DNA from 3 places in the Micromonospora sp. NBC_00821 genome. Region 3 is predicted to be linked to each of the others. Evidence: riboswitches for the same ligand, from Rfam matches in the RefSeq annotation. Region 3 holds a riboswitch; each other region holds the start of a gene.

Region 1 (9,709 bases), 620 kb from region 3:
GCTCTCACCACCCCGGATCCACTGCGCCGCCTGCTCGGGAACGCGCGGAGCACGATTCTGGTGCAGGCGGCTGAGCCGGTCAGCACCACGGCCGTGGTCGCCGCGACCGGGCTGCCGCTCGGTACCGTCGGTGGTCACCTGCGCGTGCTGACGGATGCCGGTTTGCTCCAGAAGCGCCGGTCAGGCCGGGAGGTCCTCTACTGGTGGACGGATGCGGCACGGACGCTGGTAGCCGGGGCCTCATCGTTCTGAAGGGTCACGGCGTCAGGTGCCCGCACCCGGTGCCGGAGAGCGTCTGCCGTCTGGATCAGGCGCCCTCGACGGCCGAGCGGGCCTGCTCGAGCGTCATCGGCTCGGCGTGGCTGGAGACGTACCAGTGGTAGTCGTCGTCGAGCAGTCGCCGGACCAGGTCGAGGTCGAGGCCGTCCTCCGGCCGGCGCACATGGGCCGGCGGCGGGTAGAAGCAGTCGCCCAGCAGCATCACCCCCGAGTCGGGCACCAGCACCACTGTCGAATCCGGCGCGTGCCCGCCGCCGACGTGGCGTAGCTCGACCCCGACCGGCAGCTCGTCCACGTCGACGAAGGTGCGGGTCGGCGGCAGGATGGCGAAGTCTTCCCAGGACGCCATCGCGCGTGCGCGGGCTGAAAAGCTCGGGCGGAGGCGGGCATCGGCGCGTATCTGCTCCTGCAGGTAGGGGTGGCTCCACGGCCGGGCGGCCTCGGCGCGCAGCAGCGACACGGCCGTCTCGTGCCCGACGATCTCCACGCCGGGCCAGGCGCAGGCACCCCACACGTGGTCCCAGTGATGGTGGGTGTAGACCAGCCAGCGCGGCTCCGGAAGCCCGGCGGCGGCCAGCGCGGCCTGGATCTCGCGGGCGTGCGCGGGGCTCTGCCCGGCGTCGATCATCACACTGCCGCGTTCGTCGGCGACGACGGCGACACCGGCCTGGACCGCCTCCGGGTCGGGATCGCCCGGATACCGCCAAACACGGCCCGACAGGCGGTGGAACTGCGGGGCGACCACGATGATCGACCTCCGAGATTGATCGCGGACACTGGTGTGGCGTTCGCCGATCCTAGGTGAGGGTGTCGGCCGGCACCGCCCTGCCGGAGGATCGGCGCAGGTCAGGACTCGTCCGGCCACCTTTGCTCTGCTTACCTATAGGCGCCGGTGACGCTCCGTGTCTGGTGCACATAGGTAAGCAGAGCAAAGGACGTCGCACATTGATCTGAGGCATTCCGTCGCGCAGAGTCGCGCTCGCACCAATCGTTTAATCTCGATGAGTCCCGTCCGCCCGGCGGGGTCGGACCGGCGTTGACCGGCGGCGCGGCGGTGTGGCAGCATTCGCGGCCTGACGGCAGTGAAGGAAGTCGGTGCGAATCCGACGCGGTCCCGCCACTGTCACCGGGGAGCGATCCCCCCTCGTGAGTCACGGCCGTGTGTCTGCGGTTGGAAGGCCGGGGGAGAGCGTCGATCCGGAAGCCAGGATACTTCGGCCGTCGGGACGTACCCCAGGGCGTGGACACCCGAGGAGGACCCGATGACGCACGGCGTCTCATTCATCGACGACTATCGTCGTATCGCGCTCCAGGCAGTGCGTTCCAAGGACACCGGCCACCGGCACCGCTGAGCTGATCGCCCGGCGCTGACCGGCCCCGACCCATGCGTCGGGGCGCCGTTCGCGCTGGCCGTCGTACCGGCTGACGCCGTACCCACTCGCATCGCCCCGGTCACCCCGTGAGGGTCCAGGGCGTCACTTTCCGGAGCATGCCGTGCGCATCCTGCTGCTGTCCACCGCCGACACCGACCTGCTGGCCGCCCGCGCCAGCGGCGCCGACTACCGGTTGGCCAACCCCGCCCGAGTCGCCGCCGAGGAGGTGCCCGCCCTGCTCGACGGGGTCGCCCTCGTCGTCGTACGCCTGCTCGGCGGTCGGCAGGCGTGGGCGGACGGCCTCGCCGCGGTGCTCGCCACCGGCGTGCCGACGGTGGTGCTCGGCGGCGAGGCGCTGCCCGACGCCGAGCTGATGGCCATCTCCACGGTGCCGTCCGGGGTCGTCACCCAGTCGCTGGCGTACCTCGTGGAGGGCGGTCCGGACAACCTCGGGCAGTTGGCCCGGTTCCTCTCCGACACGGTGCTGCTCACCGGCGAGGGATTCGCCGCACCCGCGCCCACCCCGGCGTACGGCGTGCACGGCGAACACCCCGCCGACCCGGACCGGCCCACAGTGGGAATCGTCTTCTACCGGGCACACGCCCTCGCCGGCAACACCGACTTCGTCGACGTGCTCGCGGACGCGGTCCACAAAGCCGGCGGTAACCCGCTGCCGATCTTCTGCGGCTCGCTGCGCGGGCTGACCGCGGGCGCCGGCCCACTCGGGCTCTTCGCCCGCTGTGACGCGCTGCTGGTCACTGTGCTCGCGGCCGGAGGTGCGGTCGCCGCCGACGCCTCCGGTGGCGGCGACGAGGACGCCTGGGACGTCGGCGCCCTGGCCGCCCTGGACGTGCCGGTCATCCAGGCGCTCTGCCTCACCAGCACCCGCGCGCAGTGGGCCGACAGCGACGCCGGCCTGTCCCCGCTGGACGCCGCCATGCAGGTGGCCATCCCCGAGTTCGACGGCCGGATCGTCACGGTGCCGTTCTCGTTCAAGCAGATCGACGCCGACGGGCTCTCGGTCTACGCCGCCGACCCCGAGCGGGCCGCCCGGGTCGCCGGGATCGCGGTGCGCCACGCCCGGCTGCGGTACGTGCCGCACGCCGACAAGCGGGTCGCCGTGGTGCTCAGCTCGTACCCCACCAAGCACTCCAGGGTCGGCAATGCCGTCGGATTGGACACGCCGGCCTCGGCGGTCCGGCTGTTCGCCGCGCTGGCCGAGGCCGGCTACGACCTGGGTGACGCGCCACCGCCCGACGACGGTGACGCGCTGATCCACGCGCTGATCGCCGCCGGTGGTCACGACGTGGAGTGGCTCACCCCGGAGCAGTTGGCCGCCGCCGAGGCCCGGATACCGGGGTCGACGTACCGGCGCTGGTTCGACCAGGTCCCGGCCGAGCTGCGGGAGCGGATGCGGGAGCACTGGGGTGAGCCGCCGGGCGAGCTGTACACCGAGGGCGGCGACATCGTGCTCGCCGGGCTGCGCTTCGGCAACGTGGTGCTGCTGATCCAGCCGCCCCGCGGCTTCGGGGAGAACCCCATCGCCATCTACCACGACCCGGACCTGCCGCCCAGCCACCACTACCTGGCCGCGTACCGCTGGCTGACGGCGCCCGCCGCGGACGGTGGCTTCGGCGCGGACGCCGTGGTGCACCTGGGCAAGCACGGCACCCTGGAGTGGCTGCCCGGCAAGGGCCTCGGCCTGGCCGCGGACTGCGCGCCCGACGCCGTCCTCGGCGACCTGCCGCTGGTGTACCCGTTCATCGTCAACGACCCCGGCGAGGGCACCCAGGCCAAGCGGCGAGCGCACGCCGTGGTGGTCGACCACCTGGTCCCGCCGATGGCCCGCGCCGAGACCTACGGCGACCTGGCCAAACTCGAACAACTGCTCGACGAGTACGCGACAGTGCAGGCCCTCGACCCGGCCAAGGTGCCCACCGTGCGGGCCCAGATCTGGGACCTGGTGCGCGCCGCCGAGCTGCACCACGACCTGCACGCCGAGGCGATGCCCGACGCGGACGACTTCGACGACTTCGTGCTGCACCTCGACGGGTACCTGTGCGAGGTCAAGGACGTCCAGATCCGCGACGGGCTGCACATCCTCGCCGACGCGCCCACCGGCGAGCCCCGGGTCAACCTGGTCCTGGCGGTGCTGCGCGCCCCGCAGATCTGGGGCGGCGCCCGGGCCCTGCCCGGCCTGCGACAGGCACTCGCCGTCGCGTACTCCCTCGACGAGCAGGAGCTGCTCGCGTCGCCGGGACAGCGACTGGCGCTGCCCGCGGCGCTGACCGACGTGGTGGACGGGCCGGCCGGCACCGCCGCCGACGCGATCGACCTCATCGAGGCCCTCGCGCGGCGGCTGGTCGTCGGCATGGAGACCCTGGACTGGGCCGTGGACACTGTCGACGCCGTGGTGGCCGAGGTGACCGGTCGGTCGATCCCGGACGTCGCCGCGGTGCTGCACTTCGCCGCCACCGAACTGGTGCCCCGACTGGACCGCACCACCGACGAGCTGACAAACACCCTCGGCGCGCTCGACGGACGGTTCGTGCCGCCCGGCCCGTCCGGCTCACCCACCCGGGGCCTGGTCAACGTGCTGCCCACCGGCCGCAACTTCTACTCCGTCGACCCGAAGGCCATCCCCAGCCGCAACGCCTGGGACGTCGGGGTGGCCCTCGCCGACTCGCTGCTGGCCCGGCACCTCGCCGACACCGGGGCGTACCCCCGCTCGGTGGGTTTGACGGTGTGGGGCACCAGCGCCATGCGGACCCAGGGCGACGACATCGCCGAGGTGCTCGCGCTGCTGGGCTGCCGGCCGGTCTGGGACGACAGGTCCCGGCGGGTCACCGGCATCGAGGTGGTGCCGACCGCCGAGCTGGGCCGACCCCGCGTCGACGTCACGGTGCGCATCTCCGGCTTCTTCCGCGACGCGTTCCCGCACGTCGTGGCGCTGCTCGACGACGCCGTCCGGCGGGTCGCCGCCCTCAACGAGCCGGACGAGGAGAACTACCTGCGCGCGCACGTCGCCGCCGACCTCGCCGAGCACGGCGACGAGCGGCGGGCCACCGCCCGGATCTTTGGCTCCAAGCCCGGCGCGTACGGCGCTGGGCTGCTGCCCCTGATCGACGCCCGTACCTGGCGCAGCGACGCCGACCTGGCCGAGGTGTACGCGGTGTGGGGCGGCTACGCGTACGGCCGGGGCCTGGACGGGCGGGAGGCGCGCGCCGACATGGAGCGCTCGTTCGCCCGGATCGCGGTTGCGGTGAAGAACCAGGACACCCGCGAGCACGACATCGTCGACTCCGACGATTACTTCCAGTACCACGGCGGGATGGTGGCGATGGTCCGCCATCTCACCGGCACGTCACCGCAGGCGTACGTGGGTGACTCGGCGATGCCGCACGACGTGCGTACCCGCACGCTGGGCGAGGAGACCCGGCGGGTGTTCCGCGCCCGGGTGGTCAACCCGAAGTGGATCGCCGCGATGCGTCGGCACGGCTACAAGGGCGCGTTCGAGCTGGCGGCCACTGTGGACTACCTGTTCGGCTACGACGCCACCGCCGGCGTGGTCGACGACTGGATGTACGAGCACCTGGCCGCCGCGTACCTCTTCGACGACACCACCCGGGAGTTCCTGGAGAAGTCCAACCCGTGGGCGTTGCGGGGCATCACCGAGCGGCTGTTGGAGGCCGCCGACCGGGGGCTGTGGGCCGAGCCGGAGCCGGCCACCCTCGACCGGCTGCGCGACACGTACCTGGCCAGTGAGGGCGATCTGGAGGACCGGGCATGACCGCGATCTACCCGTTCAGCGCGGTGCTCGGCATGGCCGACATGCGGCTGGCGTTGCTGCTCAACGCGGTCTCCCCGGCGATCGGCGGGGTGCTGGTCCGTGGTGAGAAGGGCACCGCCAAGTCCACAGCCGTGCGGGCGCTCGCCGCGCTGCTGCCGCCCGTGCGGCGGGTGGCCGGCTGCCGTTTCGGTTGTGACCCGGCCGAGCCCGACCCGGCCTGCCCGGACGGCCCTCACCCCGCCGACGCCGCCGCCGAGACCCGTCCGGCCCGCCTCGTGGAGCTGCCGGTGGGCGCCGCCGAGGACCGGGTGGTTGGCGCGCTGGACCTGGAGAAGGCGATCGGCGAGGGGGTACGCGCCTTCGAGCCGGGCCTGCTCGCCGCCGCGCACCGGGGCGTGCTCTACGTCGACGAGGTCAACCTGCTGCACGACCACCTCGTCGACCTGCTGCTCGACGCGGCGGCGATGGGCCGCAGCCACGTCGAGCGGGAGGGCGTCTCGGTCAGCCACGCGGCCCGGTTCCTGCTGGTCGGCACGATGAACCCGGAGGAGGGGGAGCTGCGCCCGCAGCTGCTCGACCGGTTCGGGCTCACAGTGGAGGTGGGCGCCAGCCGGGACCCGGAGATCCGGGTCGAGGTGGTCCGCCGCCGGCTGGCCGCCGACGCGGACCCGGTTGGCTTCGCCGCCCGCTGGGCCGACGCCGACGCGGAGATCGCCGGCCAGGTGGCCGCCGCCCGCCGCCGACTTCCCGGGGTACGACTGCCGGACGCCGCGTTGCGGCAGATCGCCGAGGTGTGTGCGGCGTTCGACGTGGACGGGATGCGGGCCGACATCGTCACCGCCCGGACCGCCCTCGCCCACGCCGCCTGGCACGGCCGGGACCGGGTCACCATCGACGACGTCCGGGTGGCCGCCCGGCTGGCGCTGCCGCACCGCCGCCGCCGCGACCCGTTCGACACCCCGGGGCTGGACGAGAAGCGCCTCGACGAGGCGTTGCAGCGCGCCCAGGACGCCCACCCCGACGACCCGGACGACGCCGGCCCCGACGACAGTGGCCCGGACGGCGGCGGCCCGCAGGGCGGCGGCCCGGCGGGTGACGGAGGCCCAAACGGGGGCGGCCCAAACGGGGGCGGCCCGAGTGGCGGCGGACCGCAGGGCGGCAACGGCGTCGACGAGGGTGAAGCCGGGTCGACGGAGCACTCGACGGCGCGGAACGGCGCCGGCCCCGAGGGGCGCACCGACGGCTCGGACGACACCGGCGGCTGGCCGCAGCACCAGCAGGGCGACGGCGGCCAGAACTCGCGTCCGCGCGGTGGCCGGCAATCGGCGACCGGTGCCGACGACCCGACCGGCGGCGGGGAGTCCCAGCCGGTGGCCGTACCCCGGGGTGGCTTGAAGGCGCGGGTGCTCACCGCGCCCGGCGTGGGTGACGGGGTGCCGGGCCGACGGTCGCGGGCCCGCACCGGGCGGGGCCGCACCACCGGCGCCCGGGTGCCGGCGGGCCGGGTGGGCGCGCTGCACCTGCCGGCCACGATCCGCGCCGCCGCGCCCCACCAGGCGGCCCGGGGCCGGGTCGCCGGCCCGCTGCGACTGCGCCGGGACGACCTGCGCGAGGCGGTTCGTGAGGGGCGCGAGGGCAACCTGGTGCTGTTCGTGGTGGACGCGAGCGGCTCGATGGGCGCCCGACAGCGGATGACCACAGTGAAGGACGCGGTGCTCGCCCTACTCACCGACGCGTACCAGCGGCGGGACAAGGTTGCGGTGATCGCGTTCCGCGGTGGCGGCGCCCGGACCCTGCTGCCGGCGACCTCGTCGGTGCTGGCCGCCTCGACCCGGCTGGCCGAGCTGCCCACCGGCGGGCGTACGCCGCTGGCCGAGGGGCTGCTCGCCGCCGCGGACCTGTTGCGGGTGGAGCGCCTGCGCGACCCGAAGCGCCGCCCACTGGTCCTCATCGTCACCGACGGGAGAGCCACGGCAGGCACCCGCCCGCTGGACCGGGCGGCGGCGGCGGCCGGCGTCCTGGCCGCCACGGGGGCTCCGTGCGTGGTCGTCGACTGCGAATCCGGCCCGGTCCGACTGCACCTGGCCGCCCGCCTGGCCACCCAGCTGAACGCCCCAAGAACCCCCCTGGAAGCCCTCACCCACCCCCACTCCCGCGATCTTGCACTTCCTGTCGCGGCATAACGGACCAAGAGCGCATATGACCAACAGAAACCGCAAGATCGCGGGAGTGTCCGCGGGACGGGGAGGCCGCTGATGCCGCAGGGACAACCGAGTTCGGTGCCCGCTGACGGGTTGACGACCCGGCAGCGGCGGCACCGGCCACTGCTGATCGTCCACACGGGACAGATGAAGGGGAAGTCGACGGCGGCCTTCGGGCTGGCGTTGCGGGCCTGGACCGCCGGGCTGCCGGTCGGGGTGTTCCAGTTCGTCAAGAGCGCCAAGTGGCGGGTGGGGGAGGAGAACGCCTTCCGGGCGCTCGGCGAGGTGCACGAGCGCACCGGCCAGGGCGCGCCGGTGGCCTGGCACAAGATGGGCGAGGGCTGGTCCTGGATCCAGCGCGGCGGCGACGCCGACCACGCCGCCGACGCCCTGGAGGGTTGGCGGCAGATCCAGCGTGACCTGGCCGCCGAGCGCTACGGGCTGTACGTGCTGGACGAGTTCACCTACCCGATGAAGTGGGGCTGGGTGGACGTCGACGAGGTGGTCGCCACCCTGGCCGACCGCCCCGGCTTCCAACACGTCGTGATCACCGGCCGGGACGCCGACCCGCGCCTGGTCGCCGCCGCCGACCTGGTCGCCGAGCTGACCAAGGTCAAGCATCCGATGGACGCCGGCCAGAAGGGCCAGAAGGGCATCGAGTGGTGAGCGCGCACTGGGCGCTGCCGCGGGTGGTGGTCGCCGCCCCGGCCAGCGGCCACGGCAAGACGACTGTGGCCACCGGGCTGCTCGCCGCGCTGCGTCGACGGGGCCTGACGGTCAGCCCGCACAAGGTCGGCCCCGACTACATCGACCCGGGCTACCACGCCCTCGCCGCCGGCCGACCCGGGCGCAACCTCGACCCGTTCCTGGTCGGGGCCGACCGGATCGCCCCCCTGCTGCGACACGGCGCGAGCGTCCCCACGCCCGCCGACATCGCCGTGGTCGAGGGCGTCATGGGCCTGCACGACGGTGCGGTGGGCCGCCGCGACTACGCCTCCACCGCGCACGTCGCCCGGCTGATCGAGGCACCCGTCCTGCTGGTGTTGGACACCACCGCGCAGGGCCGGTCGGCCGCCGCGCTCACCCTCGGCATGGCCGCGTTCGATCCGGCGGTACGGATCGGCGGGGTGATCCTCAACCGGGTCGGCTCACCCCGGCACGAGACGCTGCTGCGCGACGCCCTCGCCGAGGTGGACGTGCCAGTGCTCGGCGCTGTCACCCGCGCCGCCGAGGTGGCCGCGCCGGCCCGGCACCTCGGATTGGTGCCGGTCGCCGAGCGGGCACCCGAATCCGTCGCGATCGTCACCGCGCTCGCCGAACTCGTCGAGGCCACTGTGGACCTCGACGCCGTGCTCGACCTGGCCCGGACCGCCCCGCCGCTGACCACCCCGGCCTGGGACCCGGTCGCCGCAGTCGGCGGGCCGGCCGGCGTCGAGCGACCACGCGTCGCCCTCGCCGGTGGTCCGGCCTTCACCTTCTCGTACGCGGAGACCGCCGAACTGCTCGCCGCGGCCGGCGCGGACGTCGTCACCGTCGACCCGCTGCGTGACGCGGCGCTGCCCGCCGGCACCCGGGCGGTGGTGATCGGCGGCGGCTTCCCCGAGGCGTACGCCCAGACGCTGGCCGACAACACCGCGCTCCGCGCCGAACTGGCCGACTTCGACGGGCCGATCGTGGCCGAGTGCGCCGGACTGCTCTACCTCGGGCGGTCCCTCGACGGCGTACCGATGTGCGGCCGGCTGGACCTGACCGCCCGGATGACCGACCGGCTCACCCTCGGCTACCGGGAGGCCCTCGCCGTCACCGACTCCCCGGTGGCGCGCGCCGGCGAGCCGGTACGCGGCCACGAGTTCCACCGCACCACCACCGACCCGGGGCACGGTGACGCGCCGGCGTGGCGCTGGAACGACACCGAGCACGGCTTCGTCACCGGTCGGGTGCACGCGTCCTACCTGCACACCCACTGGGCCGGCCACCCGGACGCCGCCCGTCGACTGGTCGAGGCGTGCCGATGAGCGCCGACGCCACGCTCACCGGGGTCGGCGTCGGCCCGGGCGACCCGGAAC
Region 2 (9,709 bases), 1.4 Mb from region 3:
GCCCCTGGATGGGTGACCGCAACCAGATGTCCGTCATGCCGGTCGTCGGTGGCGGTCCGCTCACCGGTCAGCCAGCCAGTCGTGCGCTCGCCTTCAGTCACGACGACGAGACGGCGCAGCCGGACCTCTACCGCGTCACGCTCCAGAACGGCCTGGTCGCGGAAATGTCGCCCACCGACCACGCCGGGATCATGCGGTTCACCTTCCCCACCGGGCAGGCGACCGGAAGCCTCGTCTTCCACAACGGCACGTTCACCATCGGCACGGACGGCACGTTGACCGGTTGGGTCGACAACGGAAGCGGCCTGTCGGCCGGTCGTAGCCGGATGTTCGTCTCCGGCGCCTTCGACCGGGCGCCGACGGCGTCCGCCGCGACCTCTGCCACCTTCGACATCTCCGGCTCGCGGGAGGTGACGATGCGTCTCGCCACGTCGTTCCTCTCCGTCGACCAGGCGCGCCGCAACCTCGATCTGGAGGTCACCGGCAAGAGCTTCGACCAGATCCACGCCGAGGCGACGGCCGCGTGGAAGGACCGGCTCGGCCGGGTCGAGCTGCGCGGCGCCACCGAGTCGCAGTTGGTCACGATGTTCTCGAACCTGTACCGGCTGAACCTCTACCCGAACTCACAGTCGGAGAACACCGGCACCGCCGCCGCGCCGCGCTGGCAGTACGCGAGCCCGGTCTCGGCGCCGACCGGCGCGTCGACCCCCACCCGGACCGGCGCGAAGGTCGTCGACGGGCAGATCTACGTCAACAACGGCTTCTGGGACACCTACCGCACCGTGTGGCCCGCCTACGCGCTGCTGTACCCGGACGTCGCCGCGAAGATCTCCGACGGCTTCGTCCAGCACTACCGCGACGGCGGCTGGATCGCCCGCTGGTCGTCCCCCGGCTACGCCGACCTGATGACCGGCACCAGCGCGAACGTGGCGCTGGCCCAGGCGTACCTCACCGGGGTCAAGCTGCCCGACCCGCTCGCGGCGTACGACGCGGCCGTCAAGGACGCGACCGTCGCGTCCGGGCGCAGCGCGGTCGGGCGTAAGGGCATCGAGAGCTCCCTGTTCCTCGGCTATACGCCGACGTCCACCGGGGAGTCGGTGTCCTGGGCGCTGGAGGGCTACATCAACGACTTCGGCATCGGCAACATGGGTGCGGCGCTCGCCAAGGACCCGGCCACGCCCAAGTCGGAGCGCGCCCGGCTCAAGGAGGAGTCCCGGTACTTCCTGGAGCGGGCCCGCAACTACGTCCACCTCTTCGACCCGAAGACGAAGCTCTTCCAGGGTCGCGACGCCGCCGGCAACTTCCTCGCCGGTGACCCGCTGGACTGGGGCGGCGTCTACACCGAGACCAACGGGTGGAACTTCGCGTTCACCGCTCAGCAGGACGGCCAGGGTCTGATCAACCTGTACGGCGGGCAGAAGGCGCTGCGGGACAAGCTCGACGCGTTCTTCACCACCCCGGAGAACGCCGACCGCCCCGGTGGGTACGGCGGCGTCATCCACGAGATGCTCGAAGCGCGCGCGGTGCGGATGGGTCAACTCGGCATGAGCAACCAGCCGTCGCACCACATCCCGTACATGTACAACGTGGCCGGCGCGCCCGCCAGGACCCAGGAGACCGTGCGGGAGATCCTGCGGCGTCTCTACGTCGGCAGTGAGATCGGCCAGGGCTACCTGGGCGACGAGGACAACGGCGAGATGTCGTCCTGGTACATCCTCAGCTCGCTGGGCATCTACCCGTTGCAGGCCGGGTCGTCCGAGTGGGCGATCGGCTCGCCGCAGTTCACCAGGATGACAGTGCGCCGCAGCAGCGGCGACATCGTCGTCAACGCGCCGAACAACAGCACGGCGAACGTCTACGTGCAGGACGTGAAGGTCAACGGCAAGAAGCAGCGCGGGCTTTCCCTGGATGTCGCGACGCTCGCCAAGGGCGGCACCATCGACTTCCAGATGGGCCCCAAGCCGTCGTCGTGGGGCACCGGCAGGAACGACGCGCCGCCGTCGCTGACAAAGGGTGACGAGGCGCCGAAGCCGTTGCAGGACGTCACCGGCCCCGGTCTCGGCACCGCGACCGCGACCGGCGCTCAGGACGCGTCGAAGCTGTTCGACGACTCGTCGACCACGCAGCTGACCTTCACCTCGGCGACCCCGCAGATCACCTGGGCCTTCCGTGGTGGCAAGCAGAAGCCGAAGTACTACACGGTCACGTCCGGGGCCGCTGCCGGCGATCCGGCGGACTGGCGCCTGCAGGGCTCCAACGACGGCCTCACCTGGACCACTGTTGACTCCCGCGCCGGCCAGGTGTTCCCCTGGCGCAACCAGACCCGCCCGTACTCGATCGACAGGTCGGGACGGTTCGCCCAGTTCCGCCTCGCCGTCACGAAGACTGTCGGCGCCGCGCAGACCAACCTCGCCGAGGTCGAGCTGCTCGCCGGAGGTGACCTCGACCTCGGTGGCGGCGACATCATCGTCACCGCCGCGGACGGCGTGCACGCGACCACCGGCGTACCCGTCTCGGTGCCGCTGGCCACCGTCACCGGCGGCGACGCCAGCGGCTACCAGGCCACCATCGACTGGGGTGACGGCACGCCGGTCACCGCGGGCACCGTGACGTTGAGCTCGCGGGCCGTCTACCGCATCGCCGGGTCGCACACCTACGCCACGCCCGGCTACCACCAGGCGAACGTCACGGTGACCGACGGCGAGAGCCAGAGCTCCGCGACTGTCGGCGTCGAGGTGGCGTACGCCCCGGCCTCCGGTCTCACCGCCGCGTTCGACAACGTCTGCGTCGGTGACGAAGGGGTCCTGGCGGCGGACTGTGACGCCAAGTCGTGGGCGTACTCGCGGGCCGCCCTGGCGGCCGGTGGTGCCACCCAGGGCCAGGCACATCAGGTCCCCGGAACGGCGCTGCGGTTCACCCTGCCGGTGATTCCGGCCGGGCAGCCGGACAACGCCACCGGCAACGGGGCGACAGTCGTCCTCGACCTTCCGCAGGACGCGAAGAGCATCTCGTTCATCGGCGCCGGAACGCAGGGCAACCAGAACACCACCGGCACGGCGACGTTCAGTGACGGCAGCACGGCCAGCATTCCGATCCAGTTGAGCGACTGGACGCTGGGCGGCAACGCCAACGGCACCCCGTCCTACGGCAACATCGTCGTGGCCCGGACGGCGTACCGATTGCAGGGCACGAGTCGCGACGGCGCCCAGCCGTTCCTCTTCGCCACCGCGCCGTACCAGATCCCGGCAGGCAAGACGCTGGTGTCGGTGACCCTGCCGACGCAGACCGGTGACCCTCGCTCGGCGGGTCGGATTCACGTGTTCGCCGTGGCCAACGACGGCACGCCCGCCCCGGCGCTGACGACCGCCGCCCCGAAGAACCAGACGGCCACCGCCGGGCAGGCCCTCGCGGCGAACCTCGGTGCGGTGACCGGCGGCGTTCCCGGTACGACGGGCTACCGCGCCCGCGTCCAGTGGGGTGACGGCACGGTTCCGGACGACGTGACGATCGGCGCGTCCGGCGCGATGAGCGGCCAGCACACCTACGCACGGGAGGGCACCTACACGGTGCGCGTCACCGCGTGGGACACGTTGTCGAGCAGCACCGAGTCCTTCACCGTGACAGTGGCTCGGGGCGGATCGCAGCCGGCGATCGCCCTGTCCGCGTCCGGCGCCGTCGCCACCGGTGGCGCGATCACCGTCACCGGCAGCGGCTTCGCCGCCGGCGAGCAGGTGACCGTCAGCGTCGGCACCGACCCGGGTCGGATCATGAAGGTCGCGGCCTCCGCGACGGGAACGGTCCGCGCCTCGGTGCCGACCTCCGGTGACGCGCAACCCGGCCGGTACGCCGTCACCGCGACGGGCACGTCCTCGCGTACGCCGGCCACGGCCACCGTCCAGGTGACCGGGGAGCCAGAGGCGCGAACCTACCAGCCGCGGGTGGCGCTGTTGACCACCTCGGGCCCGCGCGGCACGTCGATCATGGTCGACGGTTCCGGGTTCGCGCCGAATGAGGTGGTCACGATCGCCTTCGGGACCGGACTGGCGGTCAGCACCGTGCGCGCGAACGGTGACGGCGTCATCTCTGGCGCGACGGTCAGCGTTCCGGGTGCGGCGAAGGCGGGCGCGACCAGCGTCACGCTGAACGGCGCCACGTCGGCGACGAAGGTGTCCCGACCGTTCACCGTCACCGGCTAGCACCGAGCCGGGGACAGTACAGCCGCGTGGGGCGGGCCGTGATCACGGCCCGCCCCACGCGCTCGTCGTGCAATCCACTGTTAGCGTCGTCTGCCATGGCCGATCACGCGCTGCTCGCCTCGGGGCGCGACGCCGACGTCTACGCGCTCGACGCGTCTCGGGTGCTGCGCCGCTACCGCCAGGGCGGGGACAGCGCGCCCGAGGCGGCGTTGATGGCGTACGTCGCGGCCGCCGGCTACCCGGTGCCCATGGTGTACGACGCCCAGGGACCCGACCTGGTGCTCGAACGCCTCGACGGCGAAACTCTCCTGGCGTCGACGCTCGCCGGGCGCACCGGCATCGGCGCGGCCGCCGACCTGCTCGTGGGCCTGCACGACCGCCTTCACAGCATGCCGGTCCGGTTCAGCGCCGACCCGGCGGACCGCGTCCTGCACCTCGACCTGCATCCACAGAACATCATGGTGACCTCACGCGGGCCGGTGGTCATCGATTGGCGCAACGCGACCGAAGGGCCGGCCGACCTGGACGTGGCCATGACCGCTCTCATCCTCGCCGAGGTGGCGATCAGCACGGACCCGCAGCTCGCCGATCCAGCTCGGGAGGGCCTCGATGCCTTTCAGCGACGCGCCGAGCCGCCCCGGGCCAGCCAACTACGGCACGCCGTGGGTCTGCGTCGGGTCGACCCCGCGCTGTCCGCCGACGAGAAGGCCGCCCTGGGTCGCGCCGCCGCCCTGGTCCACACCCGCGTCGGCTGAGGCAGAGCCGAGCCCCCGGCCGGGCTCAGCGCCACGTTGACGCCCGCGCCGTCGGCGATGTCCCGGACGGTGGTGGCCGCGTAGCCGTCCCGGGCGAAGCGCTGGCGAGCGGCGTCGAGCAGCAACTGCCGGGTCTCGGCCGCGTCCCGACGGCGACGCTGGGCCGGTTCGCCGGCGGTGTGGCTGGTCGCGAGGACAGGCGGTTCTGCTGCTGTCACGACGCGTTCTGCAAGGGCTGCCCACCGACGCGGCGTTCGGTTCGACCTCAACCTGCTCGCGGCGCGCCCAGTCGGAGCTGCCAGCGCGTGCCCTGACTGGTGAGCCGGACGACGGCCAGGGGCTCCACGTCCACCTGCCGGTACGTCGCCACCGGAAGACCGAGGGCGTGCACCACAGCGACCCGGATCACCAGTGGGTGGGTGACCGCTATGACGCGTCCGCCGGCTCGGTGCTGCTCGTCCAACCAGCTTCCGACCCGATCCCGCACGGCCGTGACGGACTCACCGCCGTGCGGCGCGGAGTCCGGAGCGGACAGCCAGTCGTGCAGCGCCTGTGGCTGCGATTCAGCGATCTCCTCAAGCGTCCGTCCGGACCAGATCCCGTAGTCACAGTCGGCCAACGCCGTCTCGATCGTCGGCAGCAGGCCGAAGGCGTCGGCGGTCTGTCGGGCGGCCACCGCGGGACTGGACAGGCAGGTGGCGTTCACGCCGAGGAGCCCACGCCGGTCAGCGCCCGCCTGAGCCTGGGCGAGGGCGGCACGCAGGCCACCCTCGTCCAGGCCGTCGTCGACGCCGCCGAAGCGGGCGCGGCGCAGCGCGACGGTGTGACCGTGGGCGACCAGCCGGAGGCTGGTGCCGGTCACGTGCTCGGCAGTGCGATGCCGGCCCGGCGACGCCGCTCGTGGTGCATCAGGGCCGCGAACAGCAGGCCGATGCCGGTCCAGAGCACGACCTGGGTGCCGAGCGAGGCCAGTCGGAAACTCCACAGCAGGGTCGCCGGGAAGTCCGCCGGAACCTCCTGGAAGGACGGCATCACCACGTACGACACTGCCGTGACCAAGAGGAACCCGCCCACGGCCGCGGCCGCGCGCAACCACGTCGGCGCCTGGGCGCCGACCGACCGGTAGCCCAGCGACCCGGCCCACACGGCCACCAGCCCTAGCACCACCATCAACAGATAGGTGACGGTCCGTTGGTTGATGGTGGCCGGGTCGCCGACCGCCGGTGGGTTCGCCGGGTACTTGAGGAACGGCACGATCACCGCGCCGAGCAGCGCCGCGCCGGCCAGCAGCAGACCCGACCGTCCGTCGTCGTCGCCGCGCCGCCGACGGGACAGCAGGACGTACGCCGTGGCCAGCAGGCCACCCATCGCGGCCCCGAACAGGCCGGTGGCCAGGAACAGCCCGCCGCGCTGACCCGTCCGGCCGACCAGGGCGTCCTCGTGATCGTGCGCACCAGCGGCGGGCTCGGCGTGCGCCGCCGCCTCCTCGATGGCGATGGCCGCCTCGACGTGCGGTTCGCCGGCGACGTACGCGAACGCACCGGCCAGCAGGCCGGCGATCAGGCCAGCCAGCAGCCCGCGGACGAGGACGGCGAGGAACGGGGGAGCGGCGGTGGTGTTCAGTGGCACGGGACGCCCAGCAGGTGCCGGCCGTCGTGCATCAACTCGTGCAGGTACATCCCGCTGCGCGACACCGCGCCCTGGTCGAAGGCGACGAGATACGCCAGCAGGGTGAGTGCGGCAACGGTCGCCAGAGCTGTCCACAGCAGACGGGCACTGCCAGCGGGGTGCACCACCGGCTGGCTGGAAGCGGAGCTAGACATGAATACACGAACCTCCCCAGGGATGACGCGTCCCCATCGCAAGGCTGCGGACGACCGAGCGTCCTGGCTCGCGGCCCCCAGGTGTGGTTGGGGAACCGCTCACAGTGGCGCGACCGCGCCGGATTCACACCGGCTTCCCTCGCGTCGCCGCAGATAGTGGGTCGACGGTATCGGTGCCGCCTCAGGCGGTCAACCCGGGCCCCGCGCCCCGAACGCGTCCACATACCGGTACGCCGACGAGGCGGATCGGCCGCAGGTGCCAGTGGATTCGTCAGACCAAAAGGCGACACTGCCGGAAGCCGGTCGTGACGCGCGTTCCGGGACTCAACAACAGACTGTTACCGCTAACATGGTCAACCTGCCAGATCGACTCTGTGGCTCCGGGTTGACCCGGAGGGCTCGATCAGCGGCTGGGCGGGGTGTGGGGTGGACGAGAACGCGCCAGGGCGGGTCCCGTGACGACCGGTGACGTCGCGCGACGACCGGGCATCGTCGACGCGCATCATCACCTCTGGGTCCGGGCGCGGCACCCACAGCCCTGGATCGATCCGCGCACCATGGCCGCGATCGACGACGACTTCACGCCGCTCGAGCTCGCCCCGGCGACCCGGGCCGCAGGGGTCACCCAGACCGTTGTCGTTCAGTCCGTCGCCGTCCGGTCGGAGACGCCCGAGTTGCTCGGCATCGCGGCCGACGACCCGCTCATCGCCGGGGTCGTCGGCTGGGTCGACCTGAGCGCCGCCGATGTCGACCGCCGCCTTGCCCGACTCCGCAGGGCGCGCGGCGGCGAACGACTGGTCGGGATCCGGCACCTGGTCCAGTCCGAACCCGACCCGACCTATCTCGACCGTCCCGACGTGCGGCAGGGCATCGCCGCGGTCGGTGCCGCCGGCCTCGCCTTCGACCTCCTGGTTCGCCACAGTCAGCTGCCGGCGGCCGTCCGGCTCGTCCGCGACATGCCCCAGGTGCGGTTCGTCCTGGACCACCTCGGCAAGCCCCCGCTCGGGCGTGCCGATCTCGGTGACTGGCAGCGCGACCTGCGGGCGCTCGCGGCCGAGGCCAACACCACGGCGAAGCTCTCCGGCCTGGTGACCGAGGTGGACGGCGGGTCCTGGACGGCGTCCGACCTGCGGCCCGCGGTCGAGTACGCCCTCGACGTGTTCGGGCCGGATCGGCTGATGTTCGGCTCGGACTGGCCGGTGTGCCTGCTCGCCACCTCGTACACCCGCTGGGTCGCCGTTCTGGGTGATCTGCTGGATCCGCTTTCCGACGATGAGCGGGCCGCGGTCTGGCGTCAGACCGCCGGCCGGGTCTACCGGCTGGCCCCGTCCTGAGACGGCAGCGCCCTTTTCGACCTGGGGACATAGCATGTTATCGATAACATGCTAGCGGCGGCAGTCGATGTCGATTTGGTCTGACGTATGGCTTCGATGGCGCAGGTAACGATGGCAAAACATGCTCGCAAGACCTTGGCAACATACGTGAATGCGTGGCAAGGTAACGCCTGATCGTGGGAAACATCCGACCTATCTCCAAGGGGTGTGCGGGCGCCTAGCCGCACCGCCGTCCGAGCGGGGTCGGTCGCTCACAGGCGTTCGGCTCGTCGGCGGGTCCCCGTCGGACGCCGGCGCCACGCTTGGGGAGGTCAGGTCCGACGATGAGTAGCGCCGAGGCAACCGCCGGCACGCAGCGCGGCGAACTCAGCGACTGGTTCCGGGAACGGATCTCCCACGCCGTCTCCGAGTTTACCGCCGCGACCGCGCTGGTCGTCCTGTTCATCGCCCTGTCCTTCGCGAGTCCCTACTTCCTGACAGCCGACAACCTCTTCAACATCGGGGCCCAGACGGCGGTGATCGCCATCATCGCCACGGCCCAGACGATGGTCATCATCACGAAGGGCATCGACCTGTCGGTGGGATCGGTCGCCGCGCTCGCCGGCGTGTTGGGCGCGATGGTCGTGCGCGACCTCGGCTTCTCGCTCTGGGCGGCCACGGCTGTCGCCATCGGCGTCGGCGCGTTGGCCGGGCTGTTGAACGGGCTGCTCGTCACGGTGGCCCGGATTCCGCCGTTCATCGCGACGTTGGGGACGATGTCCGTGGGCCGCGGCCTCGTCTTCATCATCACCGGAGCCGTCGGCGTCTACGGCCTGCCCCGATCCTTCCAACTGCTCGGCAACGGGCAGATCCTCGGCATCCCGTTCGCCGTGGTGATCACCGTCCTGGTTGCCGTCGGGGTCGCCTTTCTGCTCTCCCAGACCCGCTTCGGTCAGTACACCTACGCGATGGGCTCCAATCTGGAGGCAGCCCGCCGCTCCGGCATCCGGGTCGGGCGGCACCTCACCGGGGTGTACGTGCTGGCCGGCGTGCTGGTCGGGCTGGGCGGCATGATCGCCGCGTCCCGGGTCAACTCCGGCCAGCCCAACTACGGGATCTCGCTGGAACTCGACGTCATCGCCGCCGCCGTCATCGGCGGAGCCAGCCTGTTCGGTGGGCAGGGCCGGATCGTCGGAACCATCATCGGCGCGTTCCTCATCGCCCTGGTCCGCAACGGCGCCGTCCTGCTCGACATCAGCATCCACTACCAGCAGGTGATCGTCGGCGTGATCATCTGGGCCGCCGTCTACTTCGACCAGTACCGCCGCCGGCGGCTGGAATCACGGGGTTGACATGCCATTCCGAGAGTCCGAACGAGGAAGGACACACACCATGGCACACACCACCACCAGCCGGCGGACGCGAGGACGACTCCTGCGCGCGCAGGCGATCCTGGCCGCGGCTGCGGCGACCGCCCTGCTCAGCGCCTGCGGCGGGGTCGAGGTCCGGGACGGCGGCGACGGCGCGACCAAGGACGCGAGCGGCCCGTTGAAGCTCGCCGTCGTACCCAAGGCGGTCGGAGCCGACTACTGGAACACGGTCAAGGCCGGCGCCGAGTGCGC
Region 3 (9,709 bases):
CGGTCATCGACACCGTGTACGGGCCAGCCGTCGCCTGTGCCGCCGCGGGCGGCAGCACGGTCGGGTTGTGCGCGCCGGGCACCGTGTGGTCGACGCCGAGCACGAGGGGCTGCTGCTTGCCGTCGGCCGCGGTGACGGAGAAGTCGGCGTAGACGCGGTAGCCCCCGGGCCGGGCCAGCGTCAGGGGGACGCTCCAGGTGCCGTCGGGTGCCATCGTCGGGTGCAGGTGCTGGTAGCCGGACAGGTCGCGGCCGACCACGATCAGGTGCAATGGCTTGTCGTGGACGACAGCGAAGGTCGTTGCCGGCTGCCTGTCGGTCCCGACGATGCGGAACCGGTAGTCGGCGCGTACACCAGGGGGTTGGGACCGCTCCAGCGGTTGCAGGGTGTACCCACCGGCGCTGACCGTCGTGCCGGTCGCCAGCGTCGCGCCTGTCGCGTCGTCACCCCGATGCGTGTGCGGCCCGGTGCCCGCCGGGTGTTGGTGCCCGTCGGTCGCGGAGCCCACCTGTCCCGAGGCGGGCGATCCGCCGGCTGACGGTCGTGCGTTGCTGGTCGCCGGACTCTCGTCGGCGGTGCCGATACGGGCCAACCCGAACCCGGCCAACAGGGCCGCCACCAGGCCACCGACGAACAGCGCCAGGTGGGTGTTGCTCAACCGGGACCCAGGCGTCGCGGCGGCGAGGTCCGTGTCGGGCCGTGGTCCGGTGTCGACTGTCAGCTCGTCGTCCGTGCTGGCGAGGGCCGTGGTCACCTGATCGGTAGGCATCGGATCGACCGCAACGCCCGTGCGGGCCGTGACGACCGTGGTGCCCTTGCGCGCCGCCGGCACTGTGGCGGGCCGCCGTTTGTCGCTCGCGGTACGCGCGACGACGCCGGTCGCCGCACCGGCCTTGCCCCCGACGGTCTTGCCAGCGGCGGTCTTGCCGCCGACGGTCTTGCCCACGATGGTCTTGCCCCCGGCGGTTTTGTCCCCGGCGGCCTTGCCGCCGACGGTAGTGCCAGTGCCGGCCCTGTTCGTGGTACGGGCGCCACCGCCGCGTCGACCGGAGGTCGCCGCCGAGGCACGGCCCCGGCCGGTGGGTGTGCCGGCGGATCGGCGACGCCAGACGACGAACCCGACCGCCGCCCCGACCGCCGCGACTGCCGCCGCCCAGCCGGCCCAGGCCGGTGCCCCGGGACCGCTCTCCTCGGTCGACCCGGTTGACGGGGCCGCCGCGGCCGGCGGGGTCGACGGATCGTCGGCGGTGGTCGGCACCGCCGAGGCCTGCCCGGACGAGTTGTGCTGCTCGGTGGCGGTCACCAGCGCCGGGTCCGGTTGGGTCGACGGCGGGCTCCACCCCTTCGGCGCTGCCGTCACCCGACCGTCGTAGCGGAAGGTCAGGGTGCCCCGCACGGTGTCGCCGTCCGAGGCGACCGACAGGTAGCTCACCGAGTACTGGCCCTTGGCGGGCAGGTGGGCGACGGACACCACCGCGGGGAACCCCGTCGTGTACTCCCGTGGCTCGAACTGACCGTTGACCAGGAAGTACTCCCGTACCGGCTTGTCCAGTGGCTTCGGCTCCCCATACGACCAGCCGTTATCGACACGGACGCCGCCCGGGGCGGTGATCGTGAAGAACGCATTGGCGGCGGCCTTCTCGGTGAAGTACAGCCGCACCTCCGTCAACGGCTCGCGCACTGCGGCGCCGCTCGCCGGTGTGGACATGGCGAGGGTCCCGTGCGCGGCGGCGGGTTGGGCGGACGCGAGGAGGGCGACCGCCGAGGCGAGGAGGAACGCGAGGAGGCCCGAGACCACCCGCCCGCAAGTCTGGGGGAGACGACGCATCTGGATATCCTCACCCTCGCGAGACTTTTTTCAATAGCTGGCGATCTTCTTCCTCAGACGACAAAAGTTGACGATCAGGCCATCCGTCGCGGCGGCGGGACGCCCCGGGTGGACACATTCCCTGGCCAGCTATGCTGCCGACGGCGCTGGTTCGCCCCGTCGTGACCGGCGGGGCGTCGTAAGAGGGAACCCGGTGAAAATCCGGGGCTGCCCCGCAGCGGTGAGTGGGAACGACCGCCGTCATCAGCACTGGGCCAACGGCCTGGGAAGCGACGGCCAGTAGGGGACCGGCGCGACCGGTCAGGCCCGCGAGTCCGAAGACCTGCCGGCGCCGCGTACACAACCGTGTGCGCTGCCGTCGGCCTCGCGGGTGGGCTGAGCGGGTGACGGGCCGTGCGCGTGGTGCGCGGCCAGGTCCTCGTCAGCGTGTGTCCGCGACCCGGCGGTGTGGTTTCCCGAGGGACGGACTACCGCTGTGCATGACACCACCACCATCGCCGGCCGAGCGCCGTCGGCGTCGCACCTGACCCTTTCGCAGATCATGGACCAGCACCACACCAACCTGATGGGTACGGTGCACGGCGGCCGGATCCTCAACCTCATCGACTCCGTCGCCGGTGTGGTCGCCGCCCGGCACTCCGACGGACCGGCGGTGACCGCCGCCATCGACGAGACGGCGTTTCTCCGCGCGGTGCGGGTCGGCGACGTCGTGCACGTCGACGCCCGGATCACCTGGGCCGGCCGCAGCTCCATGGAGGTGGCCGTCAAGGTGACCGCCGACCGGTGGGACCGGGCGGTGCCGCCCACCGACGTGGCCACCGCCCACCTGGTCATGGTCGCCATCGACGACGACGGTCAGCCTCGGACGGTGCCGCCGCTGCTACCGGAGACCGACGGGGACCGGCGTCGGTACCGGGAGGCGGAGATCCGCCGGAAGCACCGACTGGCGCTGCGACGCGCGTTGCTCGACGGTGCCGAAGACGACTGACCAGCGCTCGGGCCCGCCCGTGGCGGCGCTGGCGCGGTCCGAGGAACCCGCCCCGCCGCCTATCCGGTCGGATAGCGTCCACGTGAAGCCTCGATCACGGAGAGTGTGGATGGTTATGCGCGCTGCGGTGTTGCGGGAGTTCGACGTTCCGCTGACGGTCGAGGAGATCGATCAACCCACCCCCGAGCGCGGGCAGGTGCTGGTGCGGATCGTCGCCAGCGGGGTCAACCCGCTCGACACGAAGATCCAGGCTGGAAAGGCCGCGCACGCGCGTGTCGAGCTGCCTGCGGTGCTCGGCCTGGACCTCGCCGGTGTCGTCGCGGCGGTCGGCGCGGACGTGACCGGCTTCGCGCCGGGAGACGAGGTGTACGGGCTGTGCGGGGGCGTCGGCGACCTTCAGGGCTCGCTGGCCGAGTACGCCGCAGTGGACGCCCGGCTGCTTGCCCACAAGCCGAAGGCACTCTCGATGCGGGAGGCCGCCGCGCTGCCCCTGGCGGCGATCACCTCCTGGGAGGGGCTCGTCGACCGGGCTGGGGTCCACGCCGGCCAGAAGGTGCTGGTGCACGGCGGCGCCGGCGGGGTCGGATACGTGGGTGTGCAACTCGCCCAGGCGCGCGGCGCCGAGGCGTACGCCACGGGCGGGCCGGCGAGCATGCGGGTGATCGAGAGCCTGGGCGCGGTGCCGATCGACTACACGACGAGCAAGGTCGAGGAGTACGTCGAGAGGTACACCGGCGGCGAGGGGTTCGACATCGTCGTGGACAACGTCGGCGGCGCGACGCTCGACGCGTCGTTCGCGGCGGTACGCACCTATCACGGGCACGTCGTCAGCGCGCTGGGCTGGGGCTCGCACTCGCTCGCCCCGCTGTCGTTCCGAGGCGCGACCTACTCCGGGGTGTTCACCCTCTTGCCGATGCTCACCGGCCGGGGCCGCGAACACCACGGCGACATCCTGCGCGAGATCGCGGCGCTGGCCGATGCCGGCGCGTTGCGCCCGCGACTGGATCCGCGAGCGTTCACGCTCGACACGGTCATGGACGCCCACGACCTGGTTGCCGGCGGCACCGCCGAGGGCAAGGTCGTCGTGGACGTCGCCGGTTGAGCCGAGCCGTTCGTTCCCGCGGAGTGCTCTGTGGTTCTGCGCAGCGGTCGACAAGGTTCTAGGTGGCCTTGCAGGGGAGTGTGCGCAGGTCAAGGCGGTGAGCTGTTGGTGGGCCTGGCCCCGCAACTGGGAGCAGATTGGGTGCAGGTTGGCGAAGTGGTCAGGCGTGTTGTTTCGGGATGGCTGGCGCCGGCCCCAAACAGGGTCGTAAGGAACCACCCGCGGCGGTGCAGGAACGAACTCTTGCTCTAACCCATCAGGCCGATGGTTGCGATGACCACATCTCGTTCAGCCGGTAGGTGAGGAACCTGCCACCGTCGGAACGTTTGCCCAGACGGGAACAAGGTCGTTCGCCCGGTAGGGCGCTCCACCTTGTCCCCGTCCTGGGGAGGCTGGACGGTCTACGACTGCCCAACGAGGAGGTCCGCTTGAGTCCGCAGGGACTTGAGCCGCAGGCACTGGAGCCTTGCTCTAGCCGAGCGAGAGGAGCCCTTCCGTCCGCGCGAATCATCCTCTGAGCTTCGCTAGCCTCTGCACGTGATCTCCTACCGCGCTACCGCCCCCGCGGACCTCGACCGCGTGACGCCGTGGATCGTGACCGAGCCCGTTGGGTGGATCCCCGCCGACCGTTACCTGGCTGAACTGGCCGAGGACATGTACCGGCCGGAATGGACATGGATCGCCGAGCACGACGGCCAGGTCGTGGGACGGGCATTGTGGTGGGGGCCGAAGGGGAGCCCGCATCCGGTCGCGCTCGACTGCCTCGACGTGGATCCAGCCCTGGGCGACCGTGCCGCCGTCGCCGCCGAGCTGATCAAGGCCGCGCTGGCCGGGATCCCGGAGCCGGTGGAGTACAGCATCGAGGTCACCGGCGGCTGGCGTGACGATCCGGCCACCTTGGCGGCCGTGGAGTGGCGGCGGGCGGCGGCGCACGCGGCGGGCCTCACCCGCGAGGTGGAGCGGCTGCAGTTCGAGTGGGCGCCCGCTGACGGGGTGCCCCCCGCGGGCGGCAGGCTGCGGTTCACCGAGGCCTCCGACGAGGAGTTCCTCGCGGTGTTCAGGAGAATCGCCGAGGGCAGCCTGGATGCCCAGACCCGTGCGAACCTGGCCGCCAAGGGCGTGGACGCGACCGCCCGCGAAGATATGGACTTCTATCTCAGGGCGCCCGGCAAGCGGGAGTGGTGGCGGATCGCCTACACGCGCGAGGGCGAGGTGGCGGGCATGGCGATTCCCTCCGCGACCCCGTACAACGTCAACGTCGGCTATCTCGGGGTGGTGCCGGAGTTCCGCGGGCGCGGCTACGTGGACGAGGTGCTCGCCGAGATCACGCGCCTTCACGCGACCAACGGCGAGTCGCGCATCACCGCCACCACCGACATGGGCAACGCGCCTATGGCGGCCGCTTTCGGTCGCGCCGGCTACCGCAACACGGAGTTCCGGATCAACCTTTCCAACGACGTCCAGCCATAGACGAGGAAAGGTCGGTGCCGACATTGCAACGCACGAGCTCGGACCGCCTCGCCGAAGCTACGGATCAGAAGGTGCGGGCTCGTCGTCAAGCGGGCTGGACTACCGCGCAGCCGGAGTGCGTGCCGGCGGCTCGTTGGATGAGCATCCCTCAAGACATCCGGATCTGCCCGGCGACTCGCGGAGACGGTAGGGCGACTTCCGTACATGTCAATGATGATGCATTCGATCGAAGGTGAAACCGTACTGGAATTCGCAAGGTTTCAGATATTCCTATAAAGCTTGGTCTGAATGCCTGTGTCAGAGATGCCCTCCAAAGGCACGACGACGTCGGCAAAGAAGGATTGATCGCCTAGCCCTGTCACTAAGTATGCGTAGAAGGCTCGTCTGTGCGTCCAGACGACGGCGCGGTCGAGGAGCAACAGCCCTTCAGCCGCCGGTGCGGCGAAGCCTCGCTCGCCGGACGTGGCGACGATGGCGGCGACAACGGCCGTCGCGATGACCTTGTCGGGCTCTGCGAGATCGTGAGAGGCGCGAAACGATGGAGTCGCTGTGCGTACGGACGTCTGGAACCTACGCAACACCCCGGCTACCTTCTCGTAGGGCACGTTCGCCCCGTTGCCCTCGGCAAGCAGGCCTGACGAGGTCACCAGTACGAAGTCGAGGACCTGGCCCCTGGGCGTCGGATAGGTGTAGGGGGTGCTGTCGCCGGCCATCCAGACGATGCTCGGCTGTTTGACCGGCTCGCGCAGTCCCTCAGCACGGCGAGATTGTCCGAGCGCCCGCTCGAGGTCGCCCTCGGCGCCTTCGCCCCTGAACATCGATGAAAGGTATCCGATCGCTTGCATCAGGAGTCCGCAGGGGTTCCGTCATCTGAGACATCGACCCCACGGGCAACGGCCCTCACCAGCCCCTTCAGGCTGGTGACCTCTTCGGCGGACCCGAAGGAGTTGGCGTCGGCGTTCTCTGTAGAAGCGAGGGCGGTGTCCGCCTATGAACGGTCTACCGGAAGTCGGTCGCGTGGTCGGTGGCCCATTGCGCGAATGTCCGCGCGGGTCGGCCGGTCAGACGCGGGACGATGTCTGCCCACTCCTGGTTCGTCCGGGCGGGGGCACGCGCGGATTCCGCCCACATGGCGAAGATCCAGTCGACGAACGCCTCCGGATAGCCGTTGCTGATCCACTCGGCTCGGGCGTGGGCCGGATCGAGTTCGTCGAATCGCACCGTGGCACCGATCGCAGTGCCGATCGCGTCGACCTGCGAGACGGTGGTGAGCGCCTCGGGGCCGGCAAAGGTGTAGGTCCGGCCGGTGTGGCCGTCCTCGACGAGCACCCTCGCGGCGACCGCGGCGATGTCCGCCTCATGGGTGGGCTGGGTCACCGCAGCCCCGTACGGCCGGCGGACCACCCGACCTTCCTTGATGGTTGGAGCCCAGTCCAGCCAGTTCGCGGCGAGCTCTCCAGGTCGCACATGCGTCCACTCCAGACCGGAATCCTCGACCGCACGCTCGACCGCCAGGTATCCGTCCTCACTGTCATCGGTGTCGGCCAGCGCCCCGGACAGCACGACGATGCGCCGCACGCTGGCCCGCTTCGCAGCAGCAACAACATCACGCGCTGTCCGTCCGACCGGGAACAGGTACATCCGCTCCACGCCGTTCAACGACGGCTCCAGGGACGGCGGGTCCGTCAGATCGCCGCCGACGACCTCCACCCCGTCCGGAAGGCTCGACGCCGACGGCGTCCGCGTCAGTGCGCGGACCCGATGACCGGTCTTCACCAGTTCGGCGACGACGTGTCGGCCCACCATGCCGGTGGCACCCGTGACCAGAATCGTCATCGTGTCACCTCCGGCCGGAAGTCGGCGGCGTGATCGTTGGCCCACCGGGCGAACGTGCGCGGTGGTCGCTCCGTCACCCGCAGGTAGGTGTCCGTCGGCGGCAACGCTCCCGTCCCGTCGACCGCGTCGGCGAGCAGCGCAATCATCCAGTCGACGGTCTCCTCATCGAAGCCGTCGCGCAGCCATTGCCTGCGCGCCTCGGCCGGATCGAGCTCCTCGAATCGCACCTGCACGCCGATGGCGGCGCCGATCGCGGTGACCTGCTCCGCCTGCGAGACCTTCACCGGGCCGGTGACGGTGTACGCGGCACCGACATGGTCGTCGGTCAGCAAGGCCGCGACCGCCACATCGGCGACGTCGGCCTCGTGGACCACCGGATAGCCAGCGGACGCGTACGGCCCGCGCACCACCCGTCCGGCCCGGATCTGGTCGGCCCACTGCAGAGCGTTGGCGGCCAACAGGCCCGGCCGCACATGGGTCCATTCAGCGCCGGAGGCCTCCACCAGCAGTTCCAACCCGCGGTGCGCTTCCCGCTCTTCGGTCAGGTGCCGGCCGAGGGCGCCGTCGCCTCCGGTTCCGGCCGGGAACCCGGCCGCCGCTGCGGAGTGCACGACGAACCGGGTGACGCCGGCCTTGACCGCCTCATCGACGAACCCATGGTCGGGCGCGGCGTACACGAAGGGGAACAGGTACACCGACTGCACTCCGTCCAGCGCCGCCGGCCAGGTGTCGGGACGTTCGAAGTCTCCCTGGACTACCTCGGCGCTGTCCGGCAGCCGGCTTGTCTGCGGCCGGCGGGTCATCGCCCGCACCGGTTGCCCGGCCCGGACCAGTTGGGCCACCACCTGGCGACCCACGTTTCCGGTCGCTCCGGTTACTAGGATTGTCACGTTGCTCCTTCTCGAATACCTGGAGTGGGGCAATAGACCGCCGCCGCGAATCCACGGCCAATGGCGCGGCGGCGGTCACCACGCAGGCTAGGCGGAGATTTCAAAAGTCGCACATCGTACATATGTACGACATGCACGGCCACCGCACCCGGTTGCGTCGGTCTTCCGGCTGGCGCGGGTACCCCTACGCACGGCGTTGCTCAGCCGGTGCCCTGCACAAGCAACGCGACGTCTGGAGGGCGGCGGCAGTAGCGGCCGAAGGCTGGCCATCGTCCGTTAGGCGGCGCTGTCCTGGCGTCGTGGCGTCTTCGGTCTCGCCCGGAAGTGGACCTGCTCACCCTGCTGGCCGAACAGGCTGAGGAACTCGGCCCCTGCACCCTCGAGCGTCCCGAACCAGTGGGGAGTACGGGTGTCGAACTCGGCGGCCTCGCCGGGAAGGAGGACGAGGTCGTGACTGCCGAGCATGAGGCGTAAGCGCCCGTTAAGGACGTAGAGCCACTCGTAACCCTCATGCGTGCGGAGGTCCGGCGTGTCCGATCCGCCTGCCCCGAGGACAATCTTGAACGCCTGGATGCCACCCGGCCGGCGTGTGAGCGGGAGCAGGGTCGCCCCGTCGCGCCTGACCGGACGCAGGTTGATCCGCGGGTCGCCGCTCGCGGGGGCATTGACGAGGTCGTCCAACGTGACTTGGTAGATCTTCGCGAGCGGGAGCAGCAGTTCGAGGCTGGCACGTCGTTGGCCCGATTCCAGCCGCGACAGGGTGCTCTTCGAGATGCCGGTTCTCTCGGCCACGTCGGTGAGGGTGAGGCGGTGGCTGCGCCGCAGCTGTTGCAGCCGGGGGCCGGCGGCGGCGATGGCCTCTTCCATGTCATCGGACATCCCCCGATGTTGCCATAACTGGGAAGGAAGTTGTCGCTCTGCCGGTCGCGGCGCACTGTCGTGCCCGGAGGTGATCGCCGTGAAGAAGCACGGAGAACGGGCCGCGCGAGCGGTTGATGTAGTGATCATCGGTGGTGGTGCCGCCGGCCTGAGCGGAGCGTTGATTCTCGCCCGCTCCCTGCGCTCGGTTGTCGTCATCGACGCAGGTCAGCCGCGCAACGCCCCTGCGGCCGGAGTGCACGGACTGCTCGCCAGGGAGGGCACCGCGCCCGGCGAGTTGCTGGCGGCGGGCCGCGACGAGGTCCGCGGCTACGGCGGGGAGATTCTCACCGGAGAGGTCAGTGGCGCCCGTCGTGACGACGACAGGTTCGCCGTCACCCTCGCCGACGGAACGCAGTTGCATGCCCGTCGTCTGCTGGTCGCGACCGGCCTGGTCGACGTGCTGCCCGACGTGGCCGGGCTGGCACCCCAATGGGGACACGACGTCGTGCACTGCCCCTATTGCCACGGCTACGAGGTACGCGGACGGGCCATCGGAATCCTGGCCACCGGCGCGCCGTCGGTGCACCACGCCCTGTTGTTCCGCCAGCTCAGCGACAACCTGGTCTACTTCACCCACCGCAGCGAACTCACCGAGGAGCAGCAGGAGCAGTTCGCTGCCCTCGGCATTGACGTGGTGACCGGGGAGGTGGCGGCCGCCGAGGCCGTCGATGGGG

What was found. Region 3 has a riboswitch for cobalamin ahead of OHB44_RS20865 (acyl-CoA thioesterase). Riboswitches for the same ligand answer to the same signal wherever they lie in the genome.
Region 1: another riboswitch for cobalamin. It lies ahead of cobN (cobaltochelatase subunit CobN); the one in region 3 lies ahead of OHB44_RS20865 (acyl-CoA thioesterase).
Region 2: another riboswitch for cobalamin. It lies ahead of OHB44_RS14445 (CbtB domain-containing protein); the one in region 3 lies ahead of OHB44_RS20865 (acyl-CoA thioesterase).

What each region holds. Positions count from the first base shown of each region.
Region 1 is NZ_CP108880.1:3,932,182-3,941,890, reverse strand. It holds gene OHB44_RS18160 (ArsR/SmtB family transcription factor) at 1-252, shown strand, start outside; gene OHB44_RS18155 (MBL fold metallo-hydrolase) at 308-1,024, opposite strand; cobalamin riboswitch at 1,340-1,516, shown strand; gene cobN (cobaltochelatase subunit CobN) at 1,774-5,442, shown strand; gene OHB44_RS18145 (magnesium chelatase subunit D family protein) at 5,439-7,625, shown strand; gene cobO (cob(I)yrinic acid a,c-diamide adenosyltransferase) at 7,698-8,309, shown strand; gene OHB44_RS18135 (cobyrinate a,c-diamide synthase) at 8,303-9,658, shown strand; gene cobI (precorrin-2 C(20)-methyltransferase) at 9,655-9,709, shown strand, end outside.
Region 2 is NZ_CP108880.1:3,190,222-3,199,930, forward strand. It holds gene OHB44_RS14420 (GH92 family glycosyl hydrolase) at 1-4,196, shown strand, start outside; gene OHB44_RS14425 (phosphotransferase) at 4,292-4,951, shown strand; partial or broken gene OHB44_RS14430 (TetR family transcriptional regulator) at 4,993-5,169, opposite strand; gene OHB44_RS14435 (histidine phosphatase family protein) at 5,217-5,813, opposite strand; gene OHB44_RS14440 (CbtA family protein) at 5,810-6,580, opposite strand; gene OHB44_RS14445 (CbtB domain-containing protein) at 6,571-6,774, opposite strand; cobalamin riboswitch at 6,810-6,955, opposite strand; gene OHB44_RS14450 (amidohydrolase family protein) at 7,230-8,108, shown strand; gene OHB44_RS14455 (ABC transporter permease) at 8,432-9,439, shown strand; gene OHB44_RS14460 (ABC transporter substrate-binding protein) at 9,480-9,709, shown strand, end outside.
Region 3 is NZ_CP108880.1:4,556,861-4,566,569, reverse strand. It holds gene OHB44_RS20870 (copper resistance protein CopC) at 1-1,828, opposite strand, end outside; cobalamin riboswitch at 1,959-2,172, shown strand; gene OHB44_RS20865 (acyl-CoA thioesterase) at 2,370-2,816, shown strand; gene OHB44_RS20860 (zinc-dependent alcohol dehydrogenase family protein) at 2,926-3,918, shown strand; gene OHB44_RS20855 (GNAT family N-acetyltransferase) at 4,456-5,388, shown strand; gene OHB44_RS20850 (hypothetical protein) at 5,649-6,206, opposite strand; gene OHB44_RS20845 (NAD(P)H-binding protein) at 6,388-7,224, opposite strand; gene OHB44_RS20840 (NAD(P)H-binding protein) at 7,221-8,114, opposite strand; gene OHB44_RS20835 (helix-turn-helix domain-containing protein) at 8,391-8,993, opposite strand; gene OHB44_RS20830 (NAD(P)/FAD-dependent oxidoreductase) at 9,073-9,709, shown strand, end outside.